3 regions of the Citrobacter sp. U14242 genome follow, and region 1 is predicted to be linked to each of the others. Evidence: predicted binding sites of a transcription regulator. Region 1 holds the regulator's gene; each other region holds the start of a gene.
What was found. Region 1 encodes PurR, which represses purine synthesis genes. Its sites were predicted from a motif close to CANGCAAACGTTTGCNTG; they were not measured.
Positions count from the first base shown of each region.

Region 1 (4,893 bases):
GCGTAGACGCTTTTTTGGGCTTTGTGAGAAATCTCACGGAATTAATCCGCGAATCTATAATCCGACGTAGAACAGAGGAAGGGAGAAACCCTTGCCGAAAAGACCATCCATGGGAAAACGGGAACCTGCTTGCTCCCGTTACTCTATAAATCTTATCGTTTTATTAACAGCCGAAAATCAGTATAGGCCTGAATTTTTGGCTATTCAACCGATAATTGTTAGCGGGCTAATTAAGTGCCCGCAACAATGATTAATGCGACTCACCGTGCGCAATTTGCGCGCTCTCATCCGGCAAGGATGTGTTGTCAGTCTGTGACTGCATTTTGTAGCCTAGCGCGGCCAGCAGCACTGTCGTCAGCATAACGCTGGTGGTGGTGAGCAGCGGCGTGCTGATTAACCACGAAACGACCAGGCTTGCCAGGAAGCATAACCCCAGTTGCAGCGTGTTCTGCAGCGCAGCGGCACGCCCTGTTGCCTGAGGGAATGGACGCAGCGCCTGGGCGACAACGATAGGGTAGATTGCCCCGTTTGCAATGGCCATCACGCAGAATGGGATCAGGATTTCAGCCAACGCAACGTGGTGAATAAAGCCAGTAGCCCAGGTGGCGATAACGCTAATGGCATACAGGATAAGTAACCACGGCAGAAGCTGGCGACCCTGCCATTTTTGCAGTGCCGCGCGGCAGCCGTAACCACCGATCAAAAATGCAATAGTTTGCGGAACATAGCTCAAACCAATCACAGCCGGACTATAGCCCATTTCGCTAAGGATAAACGGTGAACCCGTCAGCCATGCGAAGAAGCTCGCAGAACATGCTGCGTAAATCAGTACATTTCCACGGTATGCTTTGGAGCGCAGCAGCGTAGCGAACGTCAGTTTATCCTGGCTATCATCGCGCGCTTTTGCCGTTGGTTTTAAGCGCAGAGCCGGCAACATCAGGATCAGGGTAATCGCAAAAAGGGTGGCAAAAATGGCCTGCCAGGAAAAATGTATCAGGATCCAACTGCCTAATAACGGTGCAAGTGCAGGAGACAATCCGACCAGCGGCATAATGGTGGCAAAGATGCGGTTTACTTTTTGTGAAGGATAATAATCGGTAACCAGCGCCTGCCAGATAACCGAAGCCGCACAGACACCAACGGCCTGAATAAAGCGAAGCACCAGTAAGCCGGTGGCGTTTTCTACCCACAACATGCCCAGGCTGCCCAGCGCAAAGATGGATAAGCCCAGCATCAAAATCGGTTTACGACCATAGTGGTCGGAAAGTGGCCCCCACAAAAGTTGTGCAACGGCAAAACCGGCTAAGAACAAACTAAGGCTGGCACTCACGGCAGAAGCGGGTGTCTGTAAATCGGACTGAATAGCAGCAAAGGCGGGCAAATACATATCGGTTGCCAGAAAACCTAGCACGCTAAGACCTGCCAGCCAGACTAAAAACCCTTTTCCTGGTTGCATTATCGTTTCTCTTTTTAGCAATAGAACATTGCCGCTGAGTGTAGTGAGTGTAATTCTCGCTGTGAAACGCTAATATTTGCTTACTGATTTCAAATTTTTTGCAGGCAGAGCATGTGGTCGGAATATTCACTTGAAGTTGTTGATGCGGTGGCGCGTAACGGTAGCTTTAGTTCGGCTGCTCAGGAGTTGCACCGCGTACCTTCGGCGGTAAGCTACACTGTGCGCCAACTGGAAGAGTGGCTGGCTGTACCTCTTTTTGAACGTCGTCACCGGGACGTGGAATTAACGCCTGCTGGCGCGTGGTTTTTAAAAGAAGGTCGGTCTGTTATCAAAAAAATGCAGATCACCCGTCAGCAATGTCAACAAATCGCCAATGGCTGGCGAGGACAGCTGGCGATTGCGGTAGATAATATTGTTCGCCCGGAACGAACCCGACAGATGATTGTGGATTTCTACCGCCATTTCGATGATGTGGAGCTTCTGGTCTTTCAGGAGGTGTTTAATGGCGTCTGGGACGCGCTTTCGGACGGTCGTGTGGAGTTAGCTATCGGAGCAACGCAGGCCATTCCGGTAGGGGGACGCTATACGTTCCGGGATATGGGAATGTTGAGCTGGAGTTGCGTGGTAGCCAGTCATCATCCGCTGGCGACAATGCCGGGACCGCTCAGTGACGATACGTTGCGCAACTGGCCATCGCTGGTGCGCGAAGACACGTCCCGCACGCTGCCGAAACGTATTACATGGTTGCTGCACAACCAAAAACGCGTCGTGGTTCCTGACTGGGAATCCTCGGCCACCTGCTTGTCAGCCGGACTCTGTGTCGGGATGGTACCGACGCATTTTGCAAAACCGTGGATCGATAGCGGAAAATGGGTGGCGTTACAGCTGGAAAATCCGTTCCCGGATGCCGCGTGTTGCCTGACCTGGCAACAGAATGATACGTCGCCTGCACTGAGCTGGTTACTGGACTACCTGGGGGATAGTGAGACGCTGAATAAAGAGTGGCTGCGGGAGCCGGATGAGCTCCTCGCATAGCGTAATGCCGTTCAGTTAAGCATGTATGGAGAGCAGAACCCTTTCTCGGAGAGAGTATGTTCATTACCCCCGCCAACACCGATTGATGCTTTCTGAACGGCATTACCCACATAACGGGCTTAACGACGATAATCGCGGAATGGACCGTCGGCAACGGAACGACGTTCTACCAGACGTGGATGCACCTCGATTGACTGCGATTCTTCACGTTTATTCACGATACGGTCTAACAGCATGTTGAAAGCTGTTTCACCAAGTGAATCTTTTGGCTGGTGGATGGTGGTCAGCGCAGGGGTGAAGTAACGAGCGTTGCGCACGTTGTCGTAACCGATAACTGAGATATCCTGCGGCACGCGCAGTCCCATCTCGTCTGCGGCACACAGCGCACCCATCGCCATAATATCGCCACCACAGAATACGGCGGTTGGGCGATGCGACTGGGAGATGATTTGTTGCATAGCGCGGTAGCCGGATTCAGGTTCGAAATCACCCTGTACAATCCAGTTTTCGGGAACTTTAATCAGCGCTTCTTCCATCGCTTTCATGAAGCCAGCCAGGCGGCCTGCGCCGGTATTACGCTCCATGGGACCCGGGATCACACCGATCTCACGATGACCGCGTTCAATCAGATACCGGCCCGCCATGTAACCACCTTCGAAAGCGTTATCAATGACGGTATCGGTAAAGTCGGCTTTTGCTTCGCCCCAGTCCATGACCACCATTGGAATATGGCGATACTCTTCGAGCATGGAAAGCAGTGATTCCGGATACTCTGAACACATTACCAACAGGCCATCTACGCGCTTTTGCGCCATCATAGACAGGTATGCCTGCTGTTTTTCAAGACTGTTCCAGGCGTTGCCCAGAATCAGCGTGTAGCCTTTCTGGAAACAATTCTTCTCAACAGCCTCGATAATTTCGGCAAAATAGGCAGCTTCACTGCTGGTTGCCAACAAACCGATCGATTTGGTGTGATTCACCTTCAGGCTACGTGCCACTGCGCTGGGGGAGTAGTGCAGTTCTTTAATCGCTGCCCAGACAGCGTTGCGCGTTTCTTCTGCGACAAAGCGCGTTTTGTTAATTACGTGTGATACGGTTGTAGTGGAAACGTTTGCTCGCTTCGCTACATCTTTAATAGTTGCCATTACATCTCACTCCAGACCATATCCTAAGCTCCTGAGAATACTCCAGGTAAACGTTTGCCTTCACACACCCTCAACGCAACGTCGGGGTTGCGGCACGCCGGGAAAACGACACGGAACGTCAGGAAGGGGTCAATGGCCGGTACGCTAATCAAGTAAGCGTGGAATTTTGTCTGATCTTAACGAAAAGGGGAAGAGTTAAAAGCAGTTATCAATATAAATCGTGAGAGATTTTTGCTTTCAAGTGTGTAAAAATGCGCAATATCACTTTTTGTGTGGGAATAAAAAGGAGAAAACTTGATGAGCACCGATCTGAAATTTTCGTTAGTGACGACCATAATTGTTCTGGGCCTGATTGTCGCGGGTGGCCTGACTGCAGCACTGCACTGATTTCCCCCCGAGGGAGTTTGCTCTCCCTCACCCTTTCTGCTTGTCTTTTCCGTCCTATTTTTTGCCAATAAGCAAAAGTCTTTTGCAATTTTGTTAACTTTATTAATTTTGCGATCAATGTCATGCTTTTGACTCTTATGATGTGTCGTGCCAAGGCTCGACGTTACGGAGTCGATAGATGAAAATAAATTATCCTTTACTGGCGCTGGCGATAGGTGCGTTTGGCATTGGAACGACAGAATTTTCTCCCATGGGATTGCTACCCGTCATTGCCAAAGGTGTGGATGTTTCAATTCCGGCCGCTGGGATGTTAATCAGCGCGTATGCGGTAGGCGTGATGGTTGGCGCACCGCTGATGACATTACTGCTGTCCCATCGTGCGCGTCGCAATGCGCTTATCTTCCTGATGGCCATTTTTACGTTGGGTAATGTGCTTTCGGCGATATCTCCGGATTACACGACGCTGATGCTGTCGCGCATTTTGACCAGTCTTAACCACGGGGCATTTTTTGGCCTCGGTTCGGTTGTGGCAGCAAGCGTTGTCCCCAAACATAAACAGGCCAGCGCCGTTGCGACTATGTTTATGGGGTTAACTATCGCCAATATTGGCGGTGTTCCCGCGGCAACCTGGCTTGGGGAAACCATCGGCTGGCGTATGTCCTTTATGGCGACGGCGGGACTGGGTGTTATCGCAATGGTCAGTCTGTTCTTCTCGTTACCGAAAGGTGGGGCTGGTGAGCGCCCTGATGTGCGCAAAGAACTGGCGGTGTTAATGCGTCCACAAGTGGTGTCAGCGTTACTGACGACCGTTCTGGGGGCCGGGGCGATGTTTACGCTTTATACCTACATCTCACCCGTGCTGCATAGCAT
Region 1 is NZ_JBKGLW010000004.1:169,992-174,884, reverse strand. Features, by position in the region: gene punC (purine nucleoside transporter PunC) at 251-1,456, opposite strand; gene punR (DNA-binding transcriptional activator PunR) at 1,568-2,491, shown strand; gene purR (HTH-type transcriptional repressor PurR) at 2,611-3,636, opposite strand; gene cydH (cytochrome bd-I accessory subunit CydH) at 3,934-4,023, shown strand; gene ACLJXE_RS07910 (MFS transporter) at 4,202-4,893, shown strand, end outside.

Region 2 (4,893 bases), on a different contig from region 1:
TATCTACGACAATATCGCGTTTGGCGTGCGTCTGTTTGAGAAGCTTTCCCGTGCCGATATGGATGAGCGTGTGCAGTGGGCGTTGACCAAAGCCGCATTGTGGAATGAAACCAAAGATAAATTACACCAGAGCGGATACTCTCTCTCCGGTGGTCAGCAGCAGCGTTTGTGCATTGCGCGTGGTATCGCCATTCGCCCGGAAGTGCTTCTGCTTGATGAACCGTGTTCAGCGCTTGACCCGATCTCCACCGGGCGTATTGAAGAGCTGATCACTGAGCTGAAAGAGGATTACACCGTCGTTATCGTCACCCACAACATGCAGCAGGCTGCGCGTTGTTCTGACCATACGGCGTTTATGTACCTGGGCGAGTTGATTGAGTTCAGCAACACGGACGATCTGTTCACCAAACCCGCGAAGAAACAAACAGAAGACTACATTACTGGCCGCTACGGTTGATATGCCCGGGCATCTGGAGAAATGATGGATAACCTTAACCTTAATAAACATATTTCCGGTCAGTTCAACGCTGAACTGGAGAGCATTCGTACCCAGGTGATGACCATGGGTGGCATGGTTGAGCAGCAACTTTCTGACGCGATTACCGCCATGCACAATCAGGACAGCGATCTGGCGAAGCGCGTCATTGAGGGCGATAAAAACGTCAACATGATGGAAGTGGCGATTGATGAAGCCTGCGTGCGTATCATCGCCAAACGTCAGCCGACAGCGAGCGACCTGCGCCTGGTGATGGCGATCATCAAAACCATCGCTGAGCTGGAGCGTATTGGTGACGTCGCGGATAAAATCTGCCGTACTGCGCTGGAGAAATTCTCCCAGCAGCATCAGCCACTGTTGGTAAGTCTGGAGTCGCTGGGCCGTCACACCGTGCAGATGTTGCACGACGTGTTGGATGCCTTTGCGCGTATGGATCTGGATGAAGCGGTACGTATCTACCGTGAAGATAAGAAAGTCGACCAGGAATATGAAGGCATTGTGCGCCAGCTGATGACCTACATGATGGAAGATCCGCGCACCATTCCAAGCGTGCTGACCGCGCTGTTTTGCGCGCGTTCTATCGAGCGTATCGGTGATCGTTGCCAGAATATCTGCGAATACATTTTCTACTTCGTGAAGGGGCAAGATTTCCGTCACGTGGGCGGGGATGAGCTGGATAAACTGCTGGCGGGTAAAGATCCGAAAGAGTGATGTTTGTGGCGGGAGGCGCTGACGCTTACCCGCCCTACGAGACATGTCAGCCGGAAAAGCGTTAACGCCATCCGGCTTTGTTTTTTAGCGGGTAATATCCCAACCCCGCGCTTTCCACAATTCCGGCAACTGTGCCAAATCGGTAAAGGTCGTCACTTTAGGATGGTCGATCGGTTTGTTGTGCGGATCGGCGCAGAAGTAAAAAACCTCCATTCCCGCAGCAATCCCCGCCTGAGCACCTGCACTGGAGTCATCGACCAGGATACAGTTCTCAACGTTGACGTTCATCGCTTTCGCCGCATGGAACATCATTGCCGGGTCGGGCTTCCAGCGCTGAATATCGTAACCGCTGAACAGTAAATCAGGAAAATGATGCAACATGCCCAGCTTACCCAATGAATGCTGCATTTTGCTGACCGGACCATTAGACACCACGCACATTGGCACAGCCATGCTGTCCAGCAGCGTGTTCGCACCAGCAATGACTTCCAGCTCGGTATCGAACAGACGTGCGACCTCAGCGCGGTAAACCGGTTCTAACTCGGCTTTTGCCAGTTCGACACCGTGTTCTTCGTTAATAATGTCGATGATTTCGTAGAGCTTTATCCCCTTGAAGCGTTTAAACGTCTCTTCAAGATCGAGCGTAATGCCGAACGCCTGGAACATGCTGACATACGCGCGAGAACAAATTACTTCACTGTCGACAAGGGTACCGTCACAGTCAAAAAATACGGCTTCTATCTGGGACATGTCATTTCCATTTTAACAAGTTTAACGTTTTCGTAATGCATAATGGGGGGACGCAATCGTTGCCGTATAAGCAAAATCAATGAAAAAAGTTGCTCATAACCCAACCCTATTGTCGCATTTTGGTATAGGATAGCGACGAATTTTCCCTCCTTGTTCGGAAATTGATAATGAGTCAACAACACACAACCCAGGCTTCTGGCCAGGGGATGCTGGAACGCGTGTTCAAACTGCGCGAGCATGGCACGACGGTACGGACCGAAGTGATCGCCGGTTTAACTACCTTCCTGACGATGGTGTATATCGTTTTTGTTAACCCGCAAATTCTTGGCGTAGCTGGCATGGATACCAGCGCCGTCTTTGTTACCACCTGTCTTATTGCTGCATTTGGTAGCATCCTGATGGGGCTGTTTGCCAACCTGCCGGTTGCGCTGGCACCTGCTATGGGTTTGAACGCATTCTTTGCCTTCGTGGTGGTCGGTGCGATGGGGCTGTCATGGCAGATTGGTATGGGCGCGATCTTCTGGGGCGCAATTGGTCTGCTGCTGCTGACGATTTTCCGCGTACGTTACTGGATGATTGCGAATATCCCGGTCAGTCTGCGCGTGGGCATCACCAGTGGTATCGGCCTGTTCATCGGCATGATGGGGCTGAAAAACGCAGGTGTTATCGTCGCCAACAAAGACACGCTGGTGTCTATCGGTAACCTGACGTCCCACAGCGTACTGCTGGGGATTCTGGGCTTCTTTATCATCGCGATTCTGGCGTCACGTAACATTCATGCGGCAGTGCTGATCTCCATCATTGTGACCACGCTGTTGGGATGGATGTTGGGTGATGTTCATTACAGCGGTATTGTCTCTGCGCCGCCGAGCGTCACGTCTGTTATTGGTCATGTTGATCTGACCGGTTCGTTTAACATTGGCCTGGCGGGTGTGATTTTCTCGTTCATGCTGGTGAACCTGTTTGACTCCTCCGGTACGTTGATTGGCGTCACGGATAAAGCGGGTCTGGCAGATACCAAGGGCAAGTTCCCGCGCATGAAGCAGGCTCTGTTTGTCGATAGCGTGTCGTCTGTTACCGGTGCGTTTATCGGTACTTCTTCCGTTACCGCATATATTGAATCCTCTTCCGGGGTTTCTGTCGGTGGACGTACAGGTCTGACAGCCGTGGTTGTCGGTCTGCTGTTCCTGCTGGTTATCTTCCTGTCACCGTTGGCGGGAATGGTGCCGGGCTATGCAGCTGCAGGGGCGCTGATTTACGTGGGCGTATTGATGACGTCCAGCCTGTCGCGCGTGAAGTGGGATGATCTGACGGAAGCTGTTCCGGCGTTTATTACCGCTGTGATGATGCCGTTTAGCTTCTCCATTACTGAAGGTATCGCGCTGGGCTTTATTTCCTACTGCGTGATGAAAATAGGTACCGGACGTTTTCGCGATCTCAGCCCGTGCGTGATCGTTGTCGCGCTGCTGTTTGTGTTGAAGATTGTGTTTATCGACGCGCACTAATGTAGAACATGCTTCAGCTTTGTCATACAAGGCTGAAGCATCTCCTGTCTGGTTATCTTTTATTCCTGCCCCAAAATATCAAGTCTGAAAATTATCTCTCTGCGAATCAATAATCTCTGTAATTTATGGCCGTGTGTTAGCGAGCTGTGGTTTCTTATGGTGAATTATCTGTTAACAGATTGAAATGTTTTTACTTTTGTTTTTTTGAAATATCAAAAATAGCCATAATAAATGCAGGGGCTATTTCAACTTTCGCACAGGCATTTTTCGTTACTGTTTCTTATCTCTATTAAAAGGAGTTTAGAAATGAAGAAGACTGTCATTGCGACGTTCTGTGTCTCACTGTTTTTTCCACTATTCGCAAGTGCAGCCACCAGCGTGACACTGGATGGTCATTCATTAACACTGGATGATGCCTGGGCCATTGCTCAGGGGGAAAAACAGGTTGAGATCGCTGCAACTGCGATGGATCGCGTCGATAAAGCCAATAAACTTTTAATGATTGCTGCTGGAAAAGGCGTTCCCGTTTACGGATTGACGGTAGGCGTGGGACTCAATAAAGACAAATCTCTGTTTGATGCGCATGGAAAACTGACTCCGGAGGTTATTCAGGCCTCTCGTGAATTTAACATCAACGCGTTGCATGCGCATGCTGCAGGCGTTGGTCCAGACATGCCGGATGAACTGGTGCGTCTGGCGATGGTGATTCGCCTGAATACCATGTTAACGGGAAATACTGGCGCCCAACCGCAGGTTGCCAAAATGTATCAGCAGTTTCTCAATAAGCATATTACCCCCGTCGTGCCCTCACGGGGTTCCGTGGGTGAAGCTGATATAACGCTTGCCTCTCATATTGGCGATGTAATGATTGGTGAATGGCGCGTTCGCGTGAAAGGCGTCGAGATGGATTCGGCAAAAGCGCTGAAACAGGCGGGTATTGATAAGCTGGAACCACTTGGCAAAGATGCGCTGTCGATTCTCTCTTCAAATGCGATATCAACGGCTTATTCCGCTCAGGCTCTTCTGGAGTCCAGACAGATTATTAATATTACTCCGGCGGTGTTCGGTTTATCGCTGGAAGCGCTGAATGGTAACGTTGCGCCATTCCTGCACCAAAGTTTAAGCGTTCGACCCTTCCCCGGTATTCAGGATACCGCCGGGACTATTCGTACTGCCCTTACGGGTTCTTATCTCTGGCAACATCAGGATGGACGTCCTTTACAGGATCCGCTTTCTTTCCGAACGACGGTATTTGTTCTTAACGAAGTGCGTCGCGAATGGAATGAAGCCTGGCAAATGCTGGAAATTCAGATGAACAGCTCGGACGACAACCCGGCGGTAATCGTGAATGCTGATCGTTCGTTGGCGGAAAATAGCCAGGTTGAGCAGTACTTCGTGAGCGCAAAAGGGGCCAATGGCGAAACCCTCAGC
Region 2 is NZ_JBKGLW010000002.1:439,833-444,725, reverse strand. Features, by position in the region: gene pstB (phosphate ABC transporter ATP-binding protein PstB) at 1-457, shown strand, start outside; gene phoU (phosphate signaling complex protein PhoU) at 482-1,207, shown strand; gene yieH (6-phosphogluconate phosphatase) at 1,292-1,957, opposite strand; gene ACLJXE_RS04840 (NCS2 family permease) at 2,125-3,462, shown strand; gene hutH (HAL/PAL/TAL family ammonia-lyase) at 3,769-4,893, shown strand, end outside.
Region 2: ACLJXE_RS04840 (NCS2 family permease) is a predicted target of PurR. The motif match lies at 2,007-2,024, and genes of this name have one in related genera.

Region 3 (4,893 bases), on a different contig from region 1:
ATTCAAGCTCACGCCTGCACCGCAGAAAGCTGATGACTGCTGCTGTGTAGGCATTTGCTCACCCCCCCCCCCCGTTTCTGCAACCGTAATAGGTACTCGCTATTCCTGGAAAGTCGCAGGCATGGATTGTGCGGCCTGTGCGCGTAAAGTCGAAAATGCGGTCCGCCAGGTCAGCGGCGTTAACCAGGTTCAGGTTTTGTTCGCTACCGAAAAGCTGGTGGTGGATGCCGGTTCCGATATCCGCCAGCAAATTGAAAGCGCAGTGCAGAAGGCCGGCTACACCCTGCGTGATGAGCAGGCGCCAGAAGAAGCTCCCGAATCACGGTTTAAAGAAAATCTGCCACTGATTTCATTGATTATCATGATGGCCATCAGTTGGGGACTGGAGCAGTTCAATCACCCCTTCGGCCAGATAGCATTTATCGCCACCACACTGGTGGGTCTGTACCCCATTGCACGTCAGGCGCTGCGCCTGATGAAGACCGGTAGCTACTTTGCCATTGAAACGCTGATGAGCGTCGCCGCCATCGGGGCATTGTTTATCGGTGCAACGGCGGAAGCGGCCATGGTACTACTGTTGTTTTTAATTGGTGAGCGCCTGGAAGGATGGGCTGCCAGCCGTGCCCGCAAAGGGGTCAGTGCGCTAATGGCGCTGAAGCCGGAAACCGCCACGCGCCTGCGTAACGGCGAGCGTGAAGAGGTTGCCATTAACGCCCTCCAGCCAGGCGACATCATTGAAGTTGCCGCCGGAGGACGTTTACCCGCCGACGCTAAACTGGTTTCTGGTTTTGCCAGCTTTGATGAAAGTGCATTGACGGGGGAATCTATTCCTGTTGAGCGGGCATTGGGCGAAAAAGTCCCGGCAGGTGCCACCAGCGTAGACCGCCTGGTCACTCTCGAAGTTCTCTCTGAGCCAGGTGCCAGCGCGATTGACCGGATTTTGAAACTGATTGAAGAGGCCGAAGAGCGTCGCGCCCCTATTGAGCGTTTTATTGATCGCTTCAGCCGGATTTATACCCCGGCCATCATGGCGATTGCCTTGCTGGTCACGCTCGTACCGCCGCTGCTGTTTGCCGCTTCCTGGCAGGAATGGATTTATAAAGGCCTAACGCTGCTGCTGATCGGTTGCCCGTGCGCACTGGTTATTTCAACCCCTGCCGCAATCACTTCCGGATTAGCCGCAGCGGCGCGTCGCGGGGCGCTCATCAAAGGCGGCGCCGCACTGGAACAGTTGGGCAGAGTCACTCAGGTGGCATTTGATAAAACCGGCACCCTGACCGTCGGTAAACCGCGCGTCACGGCTATTCATCCGGCAAGTGGGGTAGACGAAGCCGAACTGCTGGCGCTGGCGGCTGCTGTAGAACAAGGTGCAACGCATCCACTGGCCCAGGCCATTGTCCGTGAAGCACAAACGCGTGAACTGAGTATTCCGCTGGCGACAGAACAGCGGGCGCTGGTTGGCTCAGGGATTGAAGCACAGGTCAACGGCGAGCGGGTGCTGATTTGTGCAGCGGGCAAACAGCCTGCTGATACCTTTGCCGGGCAGATAAGCGAACTGGAAAGCGCAGGCCAAACCGTGGTGCTGGTCGTGCGTAACGATGCCGTACTCGGCGTACTGGCCTTACAGGACACACTGCGCGACGATGCCCGCACCGCCATCAACGAGCTGAATCAGCTCGGTGTGAAAGGGGTGATCCTGACCGGCGACAATCCCCGTGCGGCAGCCGCTATTGCCGCTGAACTGGGGCTTGAATTCAAAGCGGGGCTATTACCGGAAGACAAGGTACGGGCCGTTACCCAGCTCAACCAACTGTCACCGCTGGCGATGGTCGGCGATGGGATCAACGACGCTCCGGCAATGAAAGCCGCCACCATCGGCATTGCCATGGGTAGCGGAACCGATGTTGCACTGGAAACCGCCGATGCTGCCCTGACACATAACCGTCTTCGTGGTCTGGTGCAAATGATCCAACTGGCGCGCGCAACCCACGCCAATATTCGACAAAATATTGCGATTGCGCTGGGTCTGAAAGGGATTTTCCTGGTTACCACGCTGCTGGGGATAACCGGGTTGTGGCTGGCAGTACTGGCAGATACGGGGGCAACGGTGCTGGTGACCGCCAACGCGCTGCGCTTATTACGTAAAGGATAATGTGTGTGCCGGATGCGGCGTTGCCTTATCCGGCCTACAGGTTACATAGTCTTTGTCGCCCGGATAAGCGCTAGCGCCATCCGGCATGACAAGATTACTGGCCTTTGCGCACCAGATAGCGGTATGGCAAAGAGTCGGTCTCTTTTGCCACCAGCTCATGTTCCATAAACGTACAGAAGCCGGGAATATCGCGGGTTGTCGCCGGATCGTCTGCAACAATCAGCAGCGTCTCACCGGCCTGCATGCCGCGCACGGTTTTACGCACCATCATGACGGGTTCCGGGCAGCGCAGCCCCTGCGCATCAAGAGTATGGTCGGGAGAAGTAAACAGATCGCTCATCGTAGTCTCATTCATACAAAAACGGCGTTATTTTACGCTCTGTTGTGGCGTAAGCCAATCAGGTTAACGATTGCGTGAAAAACAACCATTGCAATGTGTTTTTAAAGCAGTATCATGCGACGGTTTTTTATTGGGTTCCCTCACCCCATCCAACAAAAAGGTCACAATATGACTCCGTTTACACAAAATCAGCGCGTAAAAGCGTTGTTCTGGCTATCGCTATTTCATCTGCTGGTGATCACCTCCAGCAACTATCTGGTGCAGCTTCCGATCTCCATCTTTGGTTTTCATACCACCTGGGGCGCGTTTAGCTTTCCGTTTATTTTCCTCGCCACCGATCTGACCGTGCGTATCTTTGGCGCACCGCTGGCAAGACGTATCATCTTTGCCGTGATGGTTCCTGCGTTGCTGATCTCGTATGGCGTGTCTTCACTGTTCTATATGGGCTCCTGGCAAGGTTTTGATGCACTGCTGCACTTTAATCTGTTTGTCGCCCGTATCGCCGCCGCCAGTTTTATGGCTTACGCACTAGGACAAATTCTGGATGTGCACGTCTTTAACCGCCTGCGTCAGAACCGTCGCTGGTGGCTCGCGCCTACGGCCTCAACGCTGTTTGGCAACATCAGCGATACGCTGGCATTCTTCTTTATCGCCTTCTGGCGCAGCCCGGATGCCTTTATGGCCGAGCACTGGATGGAAATCGCGCTTGTCGATTACGGCTTCAAAGTGCTGATCAGTATTATTTTCTTCCTGCCAATGTATGGCGTGTTGCTGAATATGTTGCTGAAAAGACTGGCAGATAAATCTGAAATCTCTGCATTGCAGACGAGTTAAAGGTTCATTTTCCGAGTTGTGATAAGATGGACGAATGAGCCGTTATGGCCGTTTATCGAAAGGAAGAAGTCAATGCGCAATCTGGTTAAATATGTCGGTATTGGCCTGCTGGTTATGGGGCTTGCGGCCTGTGATAATAGCGATACAAAAGCGCCAGCCGAAGGTGCTGCTGCAGAAAGTAACGCAGCCGGACAACCGGTCAGCCTGCTGGACGGCAAACTCAGTTTTTCCCTGCCGGCAGACATGACCGATCAGAGCGGCAAGTTGGGCACTCAGGCCAACAATATGCACGTTTATTCTGACGCAACCGGCCAGAAAGCAGTGATTGTGATTGTCGGTGATGACACCAGTGAAGACCTGACCGTGCTGGCAAAACGCCTGGAAGACCAGCAGCGTAGCCGTGACCCGCAGCTGCAGGTGGTCACTAACAAGTCCATTGAGCTGAAAGGCCACACGCTTCAGCAGTTAGATAGCATCATTTCAGCGAAAGGCCAGACTGCCTACTCCTCCGTGGTATTGGGCAAAGTGGACAACCAACTGCTGACCCTGCAAATCACGCTGCCTGCTGACGATCAACAGAAAGCACAGACAACGGCAGAAAACATCATTAACACGCTGGTTATCCAGTAATCGTTAAGACGATGATACGGCCTCCGCAGATTCCTCCGGGGGCCGTTTTTTTAGCCGCCATGTTAACAATAACGCCACCGCCACCAGCCCTGCGGCCGCCAGATAGATAACCGGTACACCCGCCCATGTCATCACCAGTCCCGCCAAAGGCCCGGTGACACCCAGCGACAAATCCATAAATACCGTATAGGTTGCCAGCGCCGCGCCCTGATTCTGCTGCGGGACCGCTTTTACCGCTACCACACCCAGCGCCGGGAAGACCAGCGAGAACCCTGCGCCGGCCAGCAGCACGCCAATTTTCGCCATCCACGGCATGGAAGCCATGCCGACCAACAGCAGCCCAACAATTTCGACGCTAAAGCAGATCATTGCGACATTCAGCCCGCCTAACCGGTTGATGCCATTTGGGAATAGCAGACGAGTACCGACAAACGTGCAGCTAAATAGCGTCAGCGCGAATGCCGCGCCGTCCCAGCCTTTCGCGTCGTAAAACAGGGTAATAAACGTGGCAATCACCCCAAAGCCGGCAGAGGCCAACGCCAGCGCCATACCGTACAGCCAAACCCGCCCAAGCACCGCGCGAAACGGTAACGGCTTGCCCTTGCCAGCCTTCACTGCCGGACGCGGAAGCGCCAGCAATATTGCCAGCAGCGCCACGGCCATCACGGTCAGCGCCAGTCCCTGTAAGCCCCCCCAGGCGTAACACAGCACCCCCAACGGCGCACCGATCGCCATCGCCCCATAGGTGACGATACCGTTCCATGAAATCACCCGTCCAATGTGCATTGAGCCAACCACCCCAACGCCCCACAATGTAGAGCCGGTCCCGGCAAAACTTTGCCCGATCCCCAGAATCACGCGCCCCAGGCACAGCAGTAATAAACTGGCCAGCGGCCAACCATGAGAGCTCCCTGCCAGCAAATAGCCCAGACCACTC
Region 3 is NZ_JBKGLW010000002.1:153,254-158,146, forward strand. Features, by position in the region: gene zntA (Zn(II)/Cd(II)/Pb(II) translocating P-type ATPase ZntA) at 1-2,152, shown strand, start outside; gene tusA (sulfurtransferase TusA) at 2,247-2,492, opposite strand; gene ACLJXE_RS03480 (7-cyano-7-deazaguanine/7-aminomethyl-7-deazaguanine transporter) at 2,661-3,326, shown strand; gene ACLJXE_RS03485 (DcrB family lipoprotein) at 3,399-3,956, shown strand; gene ACLJXE_RS03490 (MFS transporter) at 3,960-4,893, opposite strand, start outside.
Region 3: tusA (sulfurtransferase TusA) is a predicted target of PurR. The motif match lies at 2,552-2,569, and genes of this name have one in related genera.